3 regions of the Cellulosimicrobium funkei genome follow, and region 1 is predicted to be linked to each of the others. Evidence: riboswitches for the same ligand, from Rfam matches in the RefSeq annotation. Region 1 holds a riboswitch; each other region holds the start of a gene.
The links. Region 1 has a riboswitch for thiamine pyrophosphate ahead of thiO (glycine oxidase ThiO). Riboswitches for the same ligand answer to the same signal wherever they lie in the genome.

Region 1 (3,264 bases):
CGAGGTGCGCGGTGAGCACGGCCTCCCGCACGGAGAAGCACCCGGCGGTGTTGGGCAGCGCGCGGATGCCGAGGCGGGCGAGCAGCGCCCAGATCCCCGCGTCGGGGCTCGCGTCCCCGCCGGCGCGGACGGCGACGCGTCGCATCGCGACGGTCGTCAGGGCGGTGCCCGACGCGACGAGCGCGTCCTCGAGCGTGAGCAGGTTCGCGGCCCCGCCGGTGCCCATGACGAGGCGCGACCCGACGGGCGTGCCGGCGACGACGAGCGGGTCGTCGGCGACGGCCGGGCCGCTCGCGGTGGCGGGGGAGACGTCGGTCGTGGTCATGGCTCCTCCTCAGCCGCCCTGGACGGCGGTGACGATCTCGATGCGGTCCCCGGGCGCGACGACGGTCGTCGCCCAGGCGCCGCGCGGCACGACGGCGTCCCCGACGGCCACCGCGACGCCCTGCGGCGTGCCGTCGGCGACGTAGGCGGGGACGAGCGCGGCGACGAGCCGCTCCAGGTCGACGTCGCCGTCGAGCGGGTACGGCTCGCCGTTGACGAGCGCGGTGGGTGCGGGTGCGGTCACGGGTCTCACCTCGGTGTCGTGGCGGTGCGGGCGAAGCGGTCGGTCCGGGCGGTGGCGAGGGCGGTCGCGACGTCGTCCCTGGGCTCGGTCCCGCCCAGGCCGGAGAGCCCGCCGAGCCCGGCGACGACGGCGTCGGCCGTGAGCGGGGCGAGCAGGATGCCGTTGCGGCCGTGGCCCGTCGCGAGGTGCAGCCCCGGGACGTCCGTCGGCCCGACGAGCGGGAGGTTGTCCGGGGTCGCGGGACGCCCCCGCGGCGTCACCTCGACCAGCGCGGCCTCGTCGATCCCCGGCAGGAGGGCGCGCGCGTCCCGCAGGAGCGCGAAGACCCCGCCGGCGGTGGCGCGGCGGTCGTCCGGGTTCTCCTCGGTGGTGGCCCCGACGACGACCTCCCGGTGACCCGCGCGCGGCCCCGCCGGCTCGGCGTCGCGCGGCACGACGTACACCGGCCGGCCCTGCACGAGCCCGCGCACGACGTGCTCCAGCGCGAGGTCCGGGCCGGCGTCGAGCCGCAGCGTCTGACCCTTCACCGGGCGCGTGGGCACGACGACGCCCGGCACGTCCGCGAGGAGGGCGCCCGACTGCCAGCCCGCCGCGACGACGACCGCACCCGCGCGGTGGAGCCGGCCGGCGTCGTCGTGCACGCCGACCACGCGCCCGGCATCGAGCGCGAGCCGGGTCGCGGACGCGCGGACGACGCGCGCCCCGGTGGCCGAGCCCGCACCCGCGGCGTCGCGCCCGCCGACCGCCGCGAGCAGCGCGGCGTGCGTCGCGCGCGGGTCGACCGCGTGGTCCGCGGGGGCCCACGCCGCCCCGGCGACGCGCGGGCCCAGGTACGGCTCGCGGCGGCGCGCGTCGGCGACGGTGAGCTCGTGCGACGCGAGACCGCGCGCGGCGTGCAGCGCGAGGACGCGGCGGAGCAGCGCGAGGTCGTCCGCGTCGTAGGCGAGGGTGAGCGTCCCGGCGGTCCGCAGCCCGACGTCCGCCCCCGTCGCCGCGCGCAGGTCCGCGGCGAACGCCGGCCACGCCGCGGCGGCCGCGAGGTGGAGCCGCAGGGCGGCCTCCTCCCCGAAGTCGGCCTCGGTCACCGGCGCCAGCATCCCCGCGGCGGCATGCGTCGCGCCCGCGCCCGGCGCCGGGTCGAGCACCGTGACGGTCAGGCCCGCGCGCGCCGCGCGCCACGCGACGGCGAGACCCACGATCCCGCCCCCCACGACGACGACGTCACGCGCGCCGTCGGGCACGACGGAGCCACCCGCGGACGGGTGGACGGACAGGCTCATGTGCGCTCCCTTCGCTGGCATGACCCAGATCAGGTTCGACGGTCGGCGGCGACGCCCTCTCAGCCCCGTGCGGGGCTCCCGTGCTGTCGGCCACAGTACCTCCTGCCGTGGGCCCGCCGAGGTTAGGCTCCCGCGGGTGAGCTCCGAGACCTCCACCACCCCGGCCACTCCCGCCCCGTCGGCGGCGGACGCCGCACGCGCCCGGCTCGCCGACGCGCGGCTCTACCTCTGCACGGACGCGCGCGAGGAGCGCGGCGACCTCGAGGACTTCCTGCGGGCGGCGCTCGCGGGCGGGGTGGACGTCGTGCAGCTCCGCGACAAGACGCTCGACGTCGCGCGGGAGCTCGAGCTCCAGGAGCTCGTCGCGCGCGTCGCGACGGAGCACGGCGCGCTGTGGGCCGTGAACGACCGGGCGGACGTGGCGTCGGTCACGGGCGCGCCGGTCGTGCACATGGGCCAGGGCGACCTGCCGGTCCCGGCCGTGCGGGCGCTGCTCGGCGCGGGGCCCGTGCTCGGCCGGTCCACGCACTCGGCCGCGCAGGCGGCCGCGGCGGAGGCCGACCCGGCGGTGGACTACTTCTGCGTAGGCCCGCTGTGGGCGACCCCGACGAAGCCGGGGCGGGCCGCCGTCGGCCTGGACCTGCTGCGCGACGTCGCGGCGACCCGGCCCGCGACGCCGTGGTTCGCGATCGGCGGGATCGACGCGGACCGGCTCGACGCGGTCCTCGACGCGGGCGCGACCCGGATCGTGGTGGTGCGCGCGATCACGGCGGCGAGCGACCCGGAGGCGGCCGCCCGCGCCCTGCGCGAGCGCGTCGCGGCGCGCGCCGAGGTGCGCACCGACGCCTGAGACGCGGGACGAGCCCCGCCGCACGGCGACTATCCTGGACGGGTGACGTCACCCGCCACCGCTCCCGACACCCCCACCACCGCCGAGGTGGCCTCGACCCCGCGGCCCGTGCTCGTCGTCGACTTCGGCGCCCAGTACGCGCAGCTCATCGCGCGCCGCGTGCGCGAGGCCAAGGTCTACTCCGAGATCGTGCCGCACACCTTCACGGTCGAGCAGATGCTCGCCAAGGACCCGGCCGCGATCATCCTCTCGGGCGGTCCCTCGTCCGTGTACGCCACGGGTGCCCCGTTCGTCGACCCGGCGCTGTTCGAGGCCGGCGTGCCCGTCATGGGCATCTGCTACGGCTTCCAGGCCATGGCGAAGGCCCTCGGCGGCGAGGTCGCCCAGACGGGCCTGCGCGAGTACGGCGGCACCGAGGTCGAGGTGTGCGCCGCGGGCGTGCTGCTCGACGGCACGCCGCAGAACCAGACCACGTGGATGAGCCACGGCGACGCCGTGCACCGCGCGCCCGAGGGCTTCGAGGTCCTCGCGACGTCGTCGGGCTCGCCGGTCGCCGCGTTCGAGGA
Region 2 (3,264 bases), on a different contig from region 1:
CGGCACCGTGACGAGCGCGCGCACGACCCGCCGACCGGGGAACCGGCACCGGTACAGCACGTACGCGCCGGGCACACCGAGCAGCAGCGACAGCGCCGTGCCGAGCACGGCCTGCCAGAGCGTGAGGCCGACGATCCGCCACGTGCGGGGCTCGGAGAAGACCTCCGCGAACCCCGAGAGGTCGAGGCCGCCGTCGTCCCCGACGAACCCGCGCGCCACGAGCGTGACGACCGGCCACGCGAAGAACACCCCGAGGAACGCGAGCGGCACCGCCGCCGCCAGACCCCACAGCGCCCCGCGCCCGACGCCGCCCCGCCGGACCGCCCGACCCCTCACCACGGCTCTACCTCGGGAAACCACGGTTCTCCCCTGCGCGACCACGGCTCTACCCCGCGAGGTAGAGCCGTGGTCGCCGGGGGACCGGGGGTCAGTCGACGACCGTCGCCGTCCATGCCTTGATCCACTCGTCGCGGTGCGCCGCGACGTCGGCGGGCGCGACCTCGAAGGGCTCGTCGGCGAGCGGCGCGAACTCGGCCCAGCCGTCGGGCAGCGCGACGGAGTCGTCGGCCGGGTACATGTACATCTGGTCGGCGACGTCGGCCTGGAACGTCTCGCTCACGAGGAAGTCGAGGAGCTGCTGCGCGCCCTCGGGGTTCTTCGCGTTCGCGAGCACGCCCGCGTACTCGACCTGGCGGAAGCACGTGTCGAGCAGCGCACCCGTGGTCGACGCGGAGCCGTCCTCGGTGAGCGTGAACGCGGGCGACGTCGAGTACGACAGCACGAGCGGGCGCGGGCCGGCGCCCTCCGAGCCGGAGAAGTCGACGTAGTACGCGTCGGACCAGCCGTCGACGACCTTCACGCCGTTGGCGCGCAGGTCCGCCCAGTAGTCCTCCCAGCCGTCCTCGCCGAACGCCCCGACGGTCGCGAGGAGGAACGCGAGGCCCGGCGACGACGTCGCGGGGTTGGTCACGACGAGGAGGTCCCGGTACTCGGGCTTCGCCAGGTCCTCCAGCGTCACGGGCTCGGGGATCCCCGCGTCGGCGAACCACGCGTGGTCCACGTTGACGCACACGTCACCGAGGTCGACGGCGGTGAGCTCGCCGCCGTCGCCGACCGCGTACGACGCCGCGGACTCCGAGACGTCCGCGGGCGTGTACGGCTCGAGGACGCCCTCGTCGATCGCGCGCGACGCGAAGGTGTTGTCGATCCCGAACACGACGTCGCCGAGGGGCGAGTCCTTCGTGAGGATCAGCTGGTTGACCAGCGCGCCGCCGTCGCCGGGCGCGACCTGCTCGACGGTCAGCCCGCTCTCCTCCTCGAACGCGGCGAGCACGTCGTCGCTCACCGCGAAGGAGTCGTGGGTTACCAGCGTGACCGTGCCCCCGCTGCCCGACGACGCGTCGTCGCCCCCGGCGCCGTCGCCCCCCGAGCAGGCCGCGAGGGCGAGGAGCGCGAGCGTCGCGCCCACGCCGGTCGCGAGGGCCCGGCCGCGGCGGGCGACGGTGGTCGTGTGCTGCATGTGTCCTCCCTGGACGTTCAGGAGGGGTCCACCGGCCCGACGGGCCGCGCGCCGGGTGGGCGCGACGGACCGCGCGAGCAGGTGATCGAGATTCCCGACTTCCTCCACCGGTGCTAACCGGATCAGGTTCGAGGGTCTGCGGTGGTCCGCACTCTCAGCTCCTCCAGGAGCTCCCCTGTCGTTCACCGCGAGCCTACACCGACCGGCTCCGAGTGGTTCTCGGAGGGAGCGCGCCGTGCTTACCGTCGGTGCAGAAGGACCACCCCAGCATCGGCTGTAGGCTCGCGAAGCACGGGACATCGAGTACGTCTTCGAGCTGCTCACCTCGACCGTGGTCAGAGGGCGCACAGCCAGGAACCCTGCCGGTTACTCGACGAACGTCTGCACCATCGTTCGAGACAGGTACGACGGCGGGCTCGTCACGATGTTCCGGGGAGGCCACGACATGCCCATATCACTGGTCCTGCGCAGGGAGCGCGGCGAGGACATCCGGCGTGCCGAGCAGACGTACCTTCCCGCAGATGCTTCTCGAGATCCTGCCGAGTATCCGCTCCTGAGCGGAGTCGACCCGTACGCCAACACCATCTTCAACGCTCGTCAGATGCACCAGCTCCTCGTCGAGGTCGACCGGCTCCTCTCGGGCCCGCTCGGCGTCGCGGAGCGCGCGTCGCTCGAGGCCGTAGCCGACCTCTGCCGGGACGCCCGTCGCGTCCATCGCTATCTCTGGTTCATCGGCGACTGATCGAGAATCTCGCGTTGTCGAACGCAGCCGCCGCGTCGCTGCTGCGGTGCGCGTCGAACGTCGACGTCGCGAGGCACGGCGAGCCCGCGTTCCTCGGGATCGTCACGAGCACGGGCTCCGCTAGTCCACCCCGTCACTCCGGCGGCGCTCATCCCTCTACCGCCTTTCCTGAGCGCCACCCTGAGAGATCCCTGAGAGTGCCTCCCACGGGACCAGGGGGAGGTCCGGGCGGTTCCCCGATGCCCGCGCGCCGGTGCCCGCGCGAGGGTCGGTGGTGACCGGGCTGCCCTGGCGCGGTCACCACGACGCAAGAGGGGAAGGACCATGAGCAGCTCACCGATCGCTGCAGTCGCCACCGGAGGCAAGAGGGCGGGCAGCACGGAGCGTGGCACGACGGCGGGCGCGATCGCCACGGCCCGAGGACTGGTGAGGACCTACGGTCGCGGCGAGGCCGCGGTGCGTGCGCTCGACGGCGTGGACGTGGACGTCGAGAAGGGCCGGCTGACCGCGATCATGGGCCCGTCCGGCTCGGGCAAGTCGACACTCATGCACTGCCTCGCGGGGCTCGACTCCCCCACGGCGGGGACCGTCGTCGTCGACGGCGAGACGGTCTCCGCGATGAGCGAGCGGCGCCTGACGCGCCTGCGGCGCACGCGCCTGGGGTTCGTCTTCCAGTCGTTCAACCTCGTGCCGACGCTCACGGCGGAGGAGAACATCGTGCTGCCGCTCGCGATCGCCCGGCGGCCCGTCGACCGGGAGTGGTTCGACCGCGTGGTCGACGCCGTGGGCCTGCGCCCCCGGCTGGGGCACCGGCCCGCCGAGCTCTCGGGCGGGCAGCAGCAGCGGGTCGCGTGCGCGAGGGCGCTGGTGTCGCGACCCGCGATCGTGCTCGCGGACGAGCCGACGGGGAACCTCGACTCGCGCGCCGCCGCGGAGGTCCTGGGCTTCCTGCGCGCGTCCGTGGACGACCTCGGCCAGTCCGTCGCGATGGTCACGCACGACC
Region 3 (3,264 bases), on a different contig from region 1:
GGTGCGACGGGGACCGTCGCTCAGGCCGCGAGGAGCAGGACGTCGCCGGCGCGCGCGGTCGGACGTCGGAGCGTCTCGGCGACGGGGAGGTCCCGCACGGGCTCGCCCGCCGGGGCGACGTGCCGTGGCGCGGAGAGGGCACCGCGCTCTCGCGCGGAGGACAGCACGCGGACGGGCGCGAGCGGCCGCAGCTCCTCGCCCGTGCGGGCGACGAGATCGACGAGGCGCAGGCCGAGGGCGCCGCACACGGCGGCGAGGACCTCGGACGACGCCTCCTTGCGCCCGCGCTCCACCTCGGACAGGTAGGCGGTGAAGACGCGCGCGGCGGCCGCGACGTCGACGAGCGTGCGCCCCTGCGCGAGCCGCGCCCGCCGCAGGATCCCCCCGATGACGTGGCGCAGGAGGGGCTCCGCCCGTCCGCCCGCCCGGGAGCGGGGGCTCGGCGTCGCCCCGTCCGGCACCACGTCCGGCAGCGTGCCCGGCACCGCGCTCGTCGCGTCCATGCGTTCACGCTACCCGCGGCCCACCCGGGTGCCGAGGCACCCGGGTGGGTATCTGCTGCTGGCGTAAGGCCGGGCGCACGACGCGAGCCGGCCGCGCGCCCGGCCGGACGGGTCACCAGCGCTCGAGCGACCAGGCCATCTGCCAGAAGCGGATCTCGTGGCGGCAGCTCAGCTCGAACGCGCGCTCCATGCGCGCGCGCTCCGCCTCGCCCGCGTCCGCGGCGAGCGCGTCGAGGCGTGCGCGCAGGTCCGTGAGGACGTCCTCGGTGCGCTCGGCCGCGTAGAACTGCCACCAGCCCGCGAGCGGGTGGTCGTCGCCGAGGGCGCCGGGCGTCGTCTCGCGCTCGCCGAGCCAGAAGCGCCGCGCGGACCAGATGTAGGTCCACGGGCACGGGAGCAGCGCGGCGAGCAGCACGCCGAGCGAGTCGCGGCCGGCCGCCGTCATGTGGTCCACGTAGGCCTGCGCGCTCGGCGCGAGGCGGTGCGTCTGCGCCTCCTCGTACGTCACGCCGAGGAAGTCGCACATCGCGTGGTGCGCGTGCGACTCGTCGTCGAGGAGGAAGCCGGCCTTGTCGTGGAAGTAGGCCGCCCACGACCGGTCGGGCGCGAGGGCCATGCCGAGGCCGTAGCAGCGCAGGTAGGCCGTGAGGTACTGGTGGTCCTGGCCCACGTAGTGGCGGACCGCGGCGGGCTCGACGGAGCCGTCGCGCAGCCCGGCCAGGAAGGGGTGGTCGTAGAACGTCTCGAAGAGGTCCGCGTACCGGCGGGCGAGGTCGGCGGTGAAGCCGGTCTCCTCCTGCCGGACGAGCGCGGTCGGGTCGTCCGCGAGGACAGGGTTCAGGGTGATGGCAGCAGGCGTCGTCATGCCCACGTTCCTCCGCTCGTGCTAGCGAGATCAGGTTCGACGGGTCCGGGCGGCCGTACCGCTCGTCTCAGTCCCTCGGCCCGGGCCGTGGCCCGGGCGGGACGCCCCGCGTGGTTCGCGCCGACCCTAGCAAGGACGGCGCCGGTGCGGGAGCCCTCGCCACGGTGTGGGAATATAGTTGTAGCGACAACAAGTTGGAGCAGACATGACCACGAGCACGCCGGGCGCGCCGACCGACCGCCTCCTGTCCCCGTCCACGAGCATGGACGCCGTCACGCTGCGCGTGGGCGACCTCGAGCTCATGACCTCGTACTACACAGGCGCGTTCGCCCTCGCCCCGCTCGAGGAGCGGTCGCGCGGCGCGGAGGTGCACCGTGTGCTGGGCCGCGGCCGCACACCCATGCTGCGCCTCGTGCACACGCCCGGGCTCCCGCCCGTCGACCCGCGCCAGGCCGGCCTGTTCCACACGGCCTTCCTGTTCGACGACGGCCCGAGCCTCGCCGCGACCGTCTACCGCGCCGCGCAGGACCGCCGCGGCACGTTCGTCGGGTCGAGCGACCACCTCGTCAGCGAGGCGTTCTACTTCACCGACCCCGAGGGCAACGGCGTCGAGCTCTACACCGACCGCCCCCGCGAGACCTGGGTGCGCGAGCACGGCCAGATCCTCATGACGACGACGTTCCTCGACCCGAACGCCTACCTGCGCACGCACCTCGACCAGGAGACGTTCGACGCCGGCCCCTCGCTCGCGGGCCGCGTCGGCCACGTGCACCTCCAGGTGGGCGACGTCGCGACCGCCCACGCCTTCTACGTCGACGCCGTCGGCTTCGAGGCGACGCTCACCGGGTACAGCGGGGCGCTCTTCGCGTCCGCGGGCGGTTACCACCACCACGTCGCGATGAACGTGTGGAACAGCGCGGGCGCCGGGCCCCGCGCTGCGAGCCTCGGGCTCGGCGACGTCGCCGTCACGGTGCCGGGCCGCGAGGACCTCGACGCGCTCGTCGCCCGCCTCCGTGCCCGCGGGCTGGAGCACGCGGACGACGGCCGCTCCGTCGTCGTGCACGACCCGTGGGGCACGCGCGTGACGCTGTCCGTCCCCGGCACCACGACCGAGGAGCTGCTCGCGCGCTGAGGCGCGGCGCCCCGGGCACGGGGCGCGCGCCCGGGGCACGAGGCGCACGATGGGAGGACCCGCCGAGCGCACCGAGGAGCGACCGTGTTCCGCAGCCTCTTCCCCGTCCTCACCGTGGCCGACCTCGACCGGTCCCTCGGCTTCTACCGCGACCTGCTGCGCGGGACGGTCGAGTACGCGTTCCCCGACGACGGCCCACCCGTCTACGTGAGCGTGCGCGTGGGCGGGTCGCCGCTCGGGCTCGGGCAGGGCGACCCGCCTCCGGCGGACACCCGCGTCGTGCTGTGGGTGTACGTCGACGACTGCGACCGCGCCGTCGAGCACCTCGCGGCCGCGGGCGTGCCCGTCCTGGAGCCGCCCGCGGACCAGCCGTGGGGCGAGCGCGTCGCGCGCGTGCAGGACCCGGACGGCACCGTCGTGATCCTCGGCCAGGAGGCCGCTCCCCCGGCCGAGCCGGAGGGGCCGACGGGGCTGTCCTAGCCCGGGGAGCCCTGGCGCCTCGGAGCCGACCGCCCGTCGGCATGGTGCCCCCACCGGGACTCGAACCCGGAACACGCCGGGTTTAAGCCGGCCGCCTCTGCCAGTTGGGCCATGGGGGCGCGGGCCGAATCTACCGCGCGCGCGGGGCTCCCCGGGCCCGTCGCCACGACGGCCGCCCGCTCGGACCCGGACGCGACGAGGGGCGAGCCGCACGCGCGGCTCGCCCCTCGTCGTCGGGCACGACGGCCGGGCCGGGGGCCCGGCCGCGGCCTCAGGAGGCCTTC

Region 2: another riboswitch for thiamine pyrophosphate. It lies ahead of BXA05_RS07010 (thiamine ABC transporter substrate-binding protein); the one in region 1 lies ahead of thiO (glycine oxidase ThiO).
Region 3: another riboswitch for thiamine pyrophosphate. It lies ahead of BXA05_RS17245 (TenA family protein); the one in region 1 lies ahead of thiO (glycine oxidase ThiO).

The regions. Positions count from the first base shown of each region.
Region 1 covers NZ_FTMI01000004.1:153,943-157,206, forward strand. Annotated here, with positions in the region: gene BXA05_RS11775 (thiazole synthase) at 1-325, opposite strand, end outside; gene thiS (sulfur carrier protein ThiS) at 335-568, opposite strand; gene thiO (glycine oxidase ThiO) at 574-1,848, opposite strand; TPP riboswitch at 1,838-1,940, opposite strand; gene thiE (thiamine phosphate synthase) at 1,985-2,698, shown strand; gene guaA (glutamine-hydrolyzing GMP synthase) at 2,741-3,264, shown strand, end outside.
Region 2 covers NZ_FTMI01000002.1:621,989-625,252, reverse strand. Annotated here, with positions in the region: gene BXA05_RS07015 (ABC transporter permease) at 1-339, opposite strand, end outside; gene BXA05_RS07010 (thiamine ABC transporter substrate-binding protein) at 428-1,519, opposite strand; TPP riboswitch at 1,602-1,706, opposite strand; gene BXA05_RS19680 (hypothetical protein) at 1,851-2,261, shown strand; gene BXA05_RS07000 (ABC transporter ATP-binding protein) at 2,586-3,264, shown strand, end outside.
Region 3 covers NZ_FTMI01000007.1:233,548-236,811, reverse strand. Annotated here, with positions in the region: gene BXA05_RS20735 (helix-turn-helix domain-containing protein) at 21-503, opposite strand; gene BXA05_RS17245 (TenA family protein) at 616-1,368, opposite strand; TPP riboswitch at 1,359-1,487, opposite strand; gene BXA05_RS17240 (VOC family protein) at 1,574-2,500, shown strand; gene BXA05_RS17235 (VOC family protein) at 2,585-2,980, shown strand; tRNA gene BXA05_RS17230 (tRNA-Leu) at 3,023-3,099, opposite strand; gene BXA05_RS17225 (NAD(P)/FAD-dependent oxidoreductase) at 3,252-3,264, opposite strand, start outside.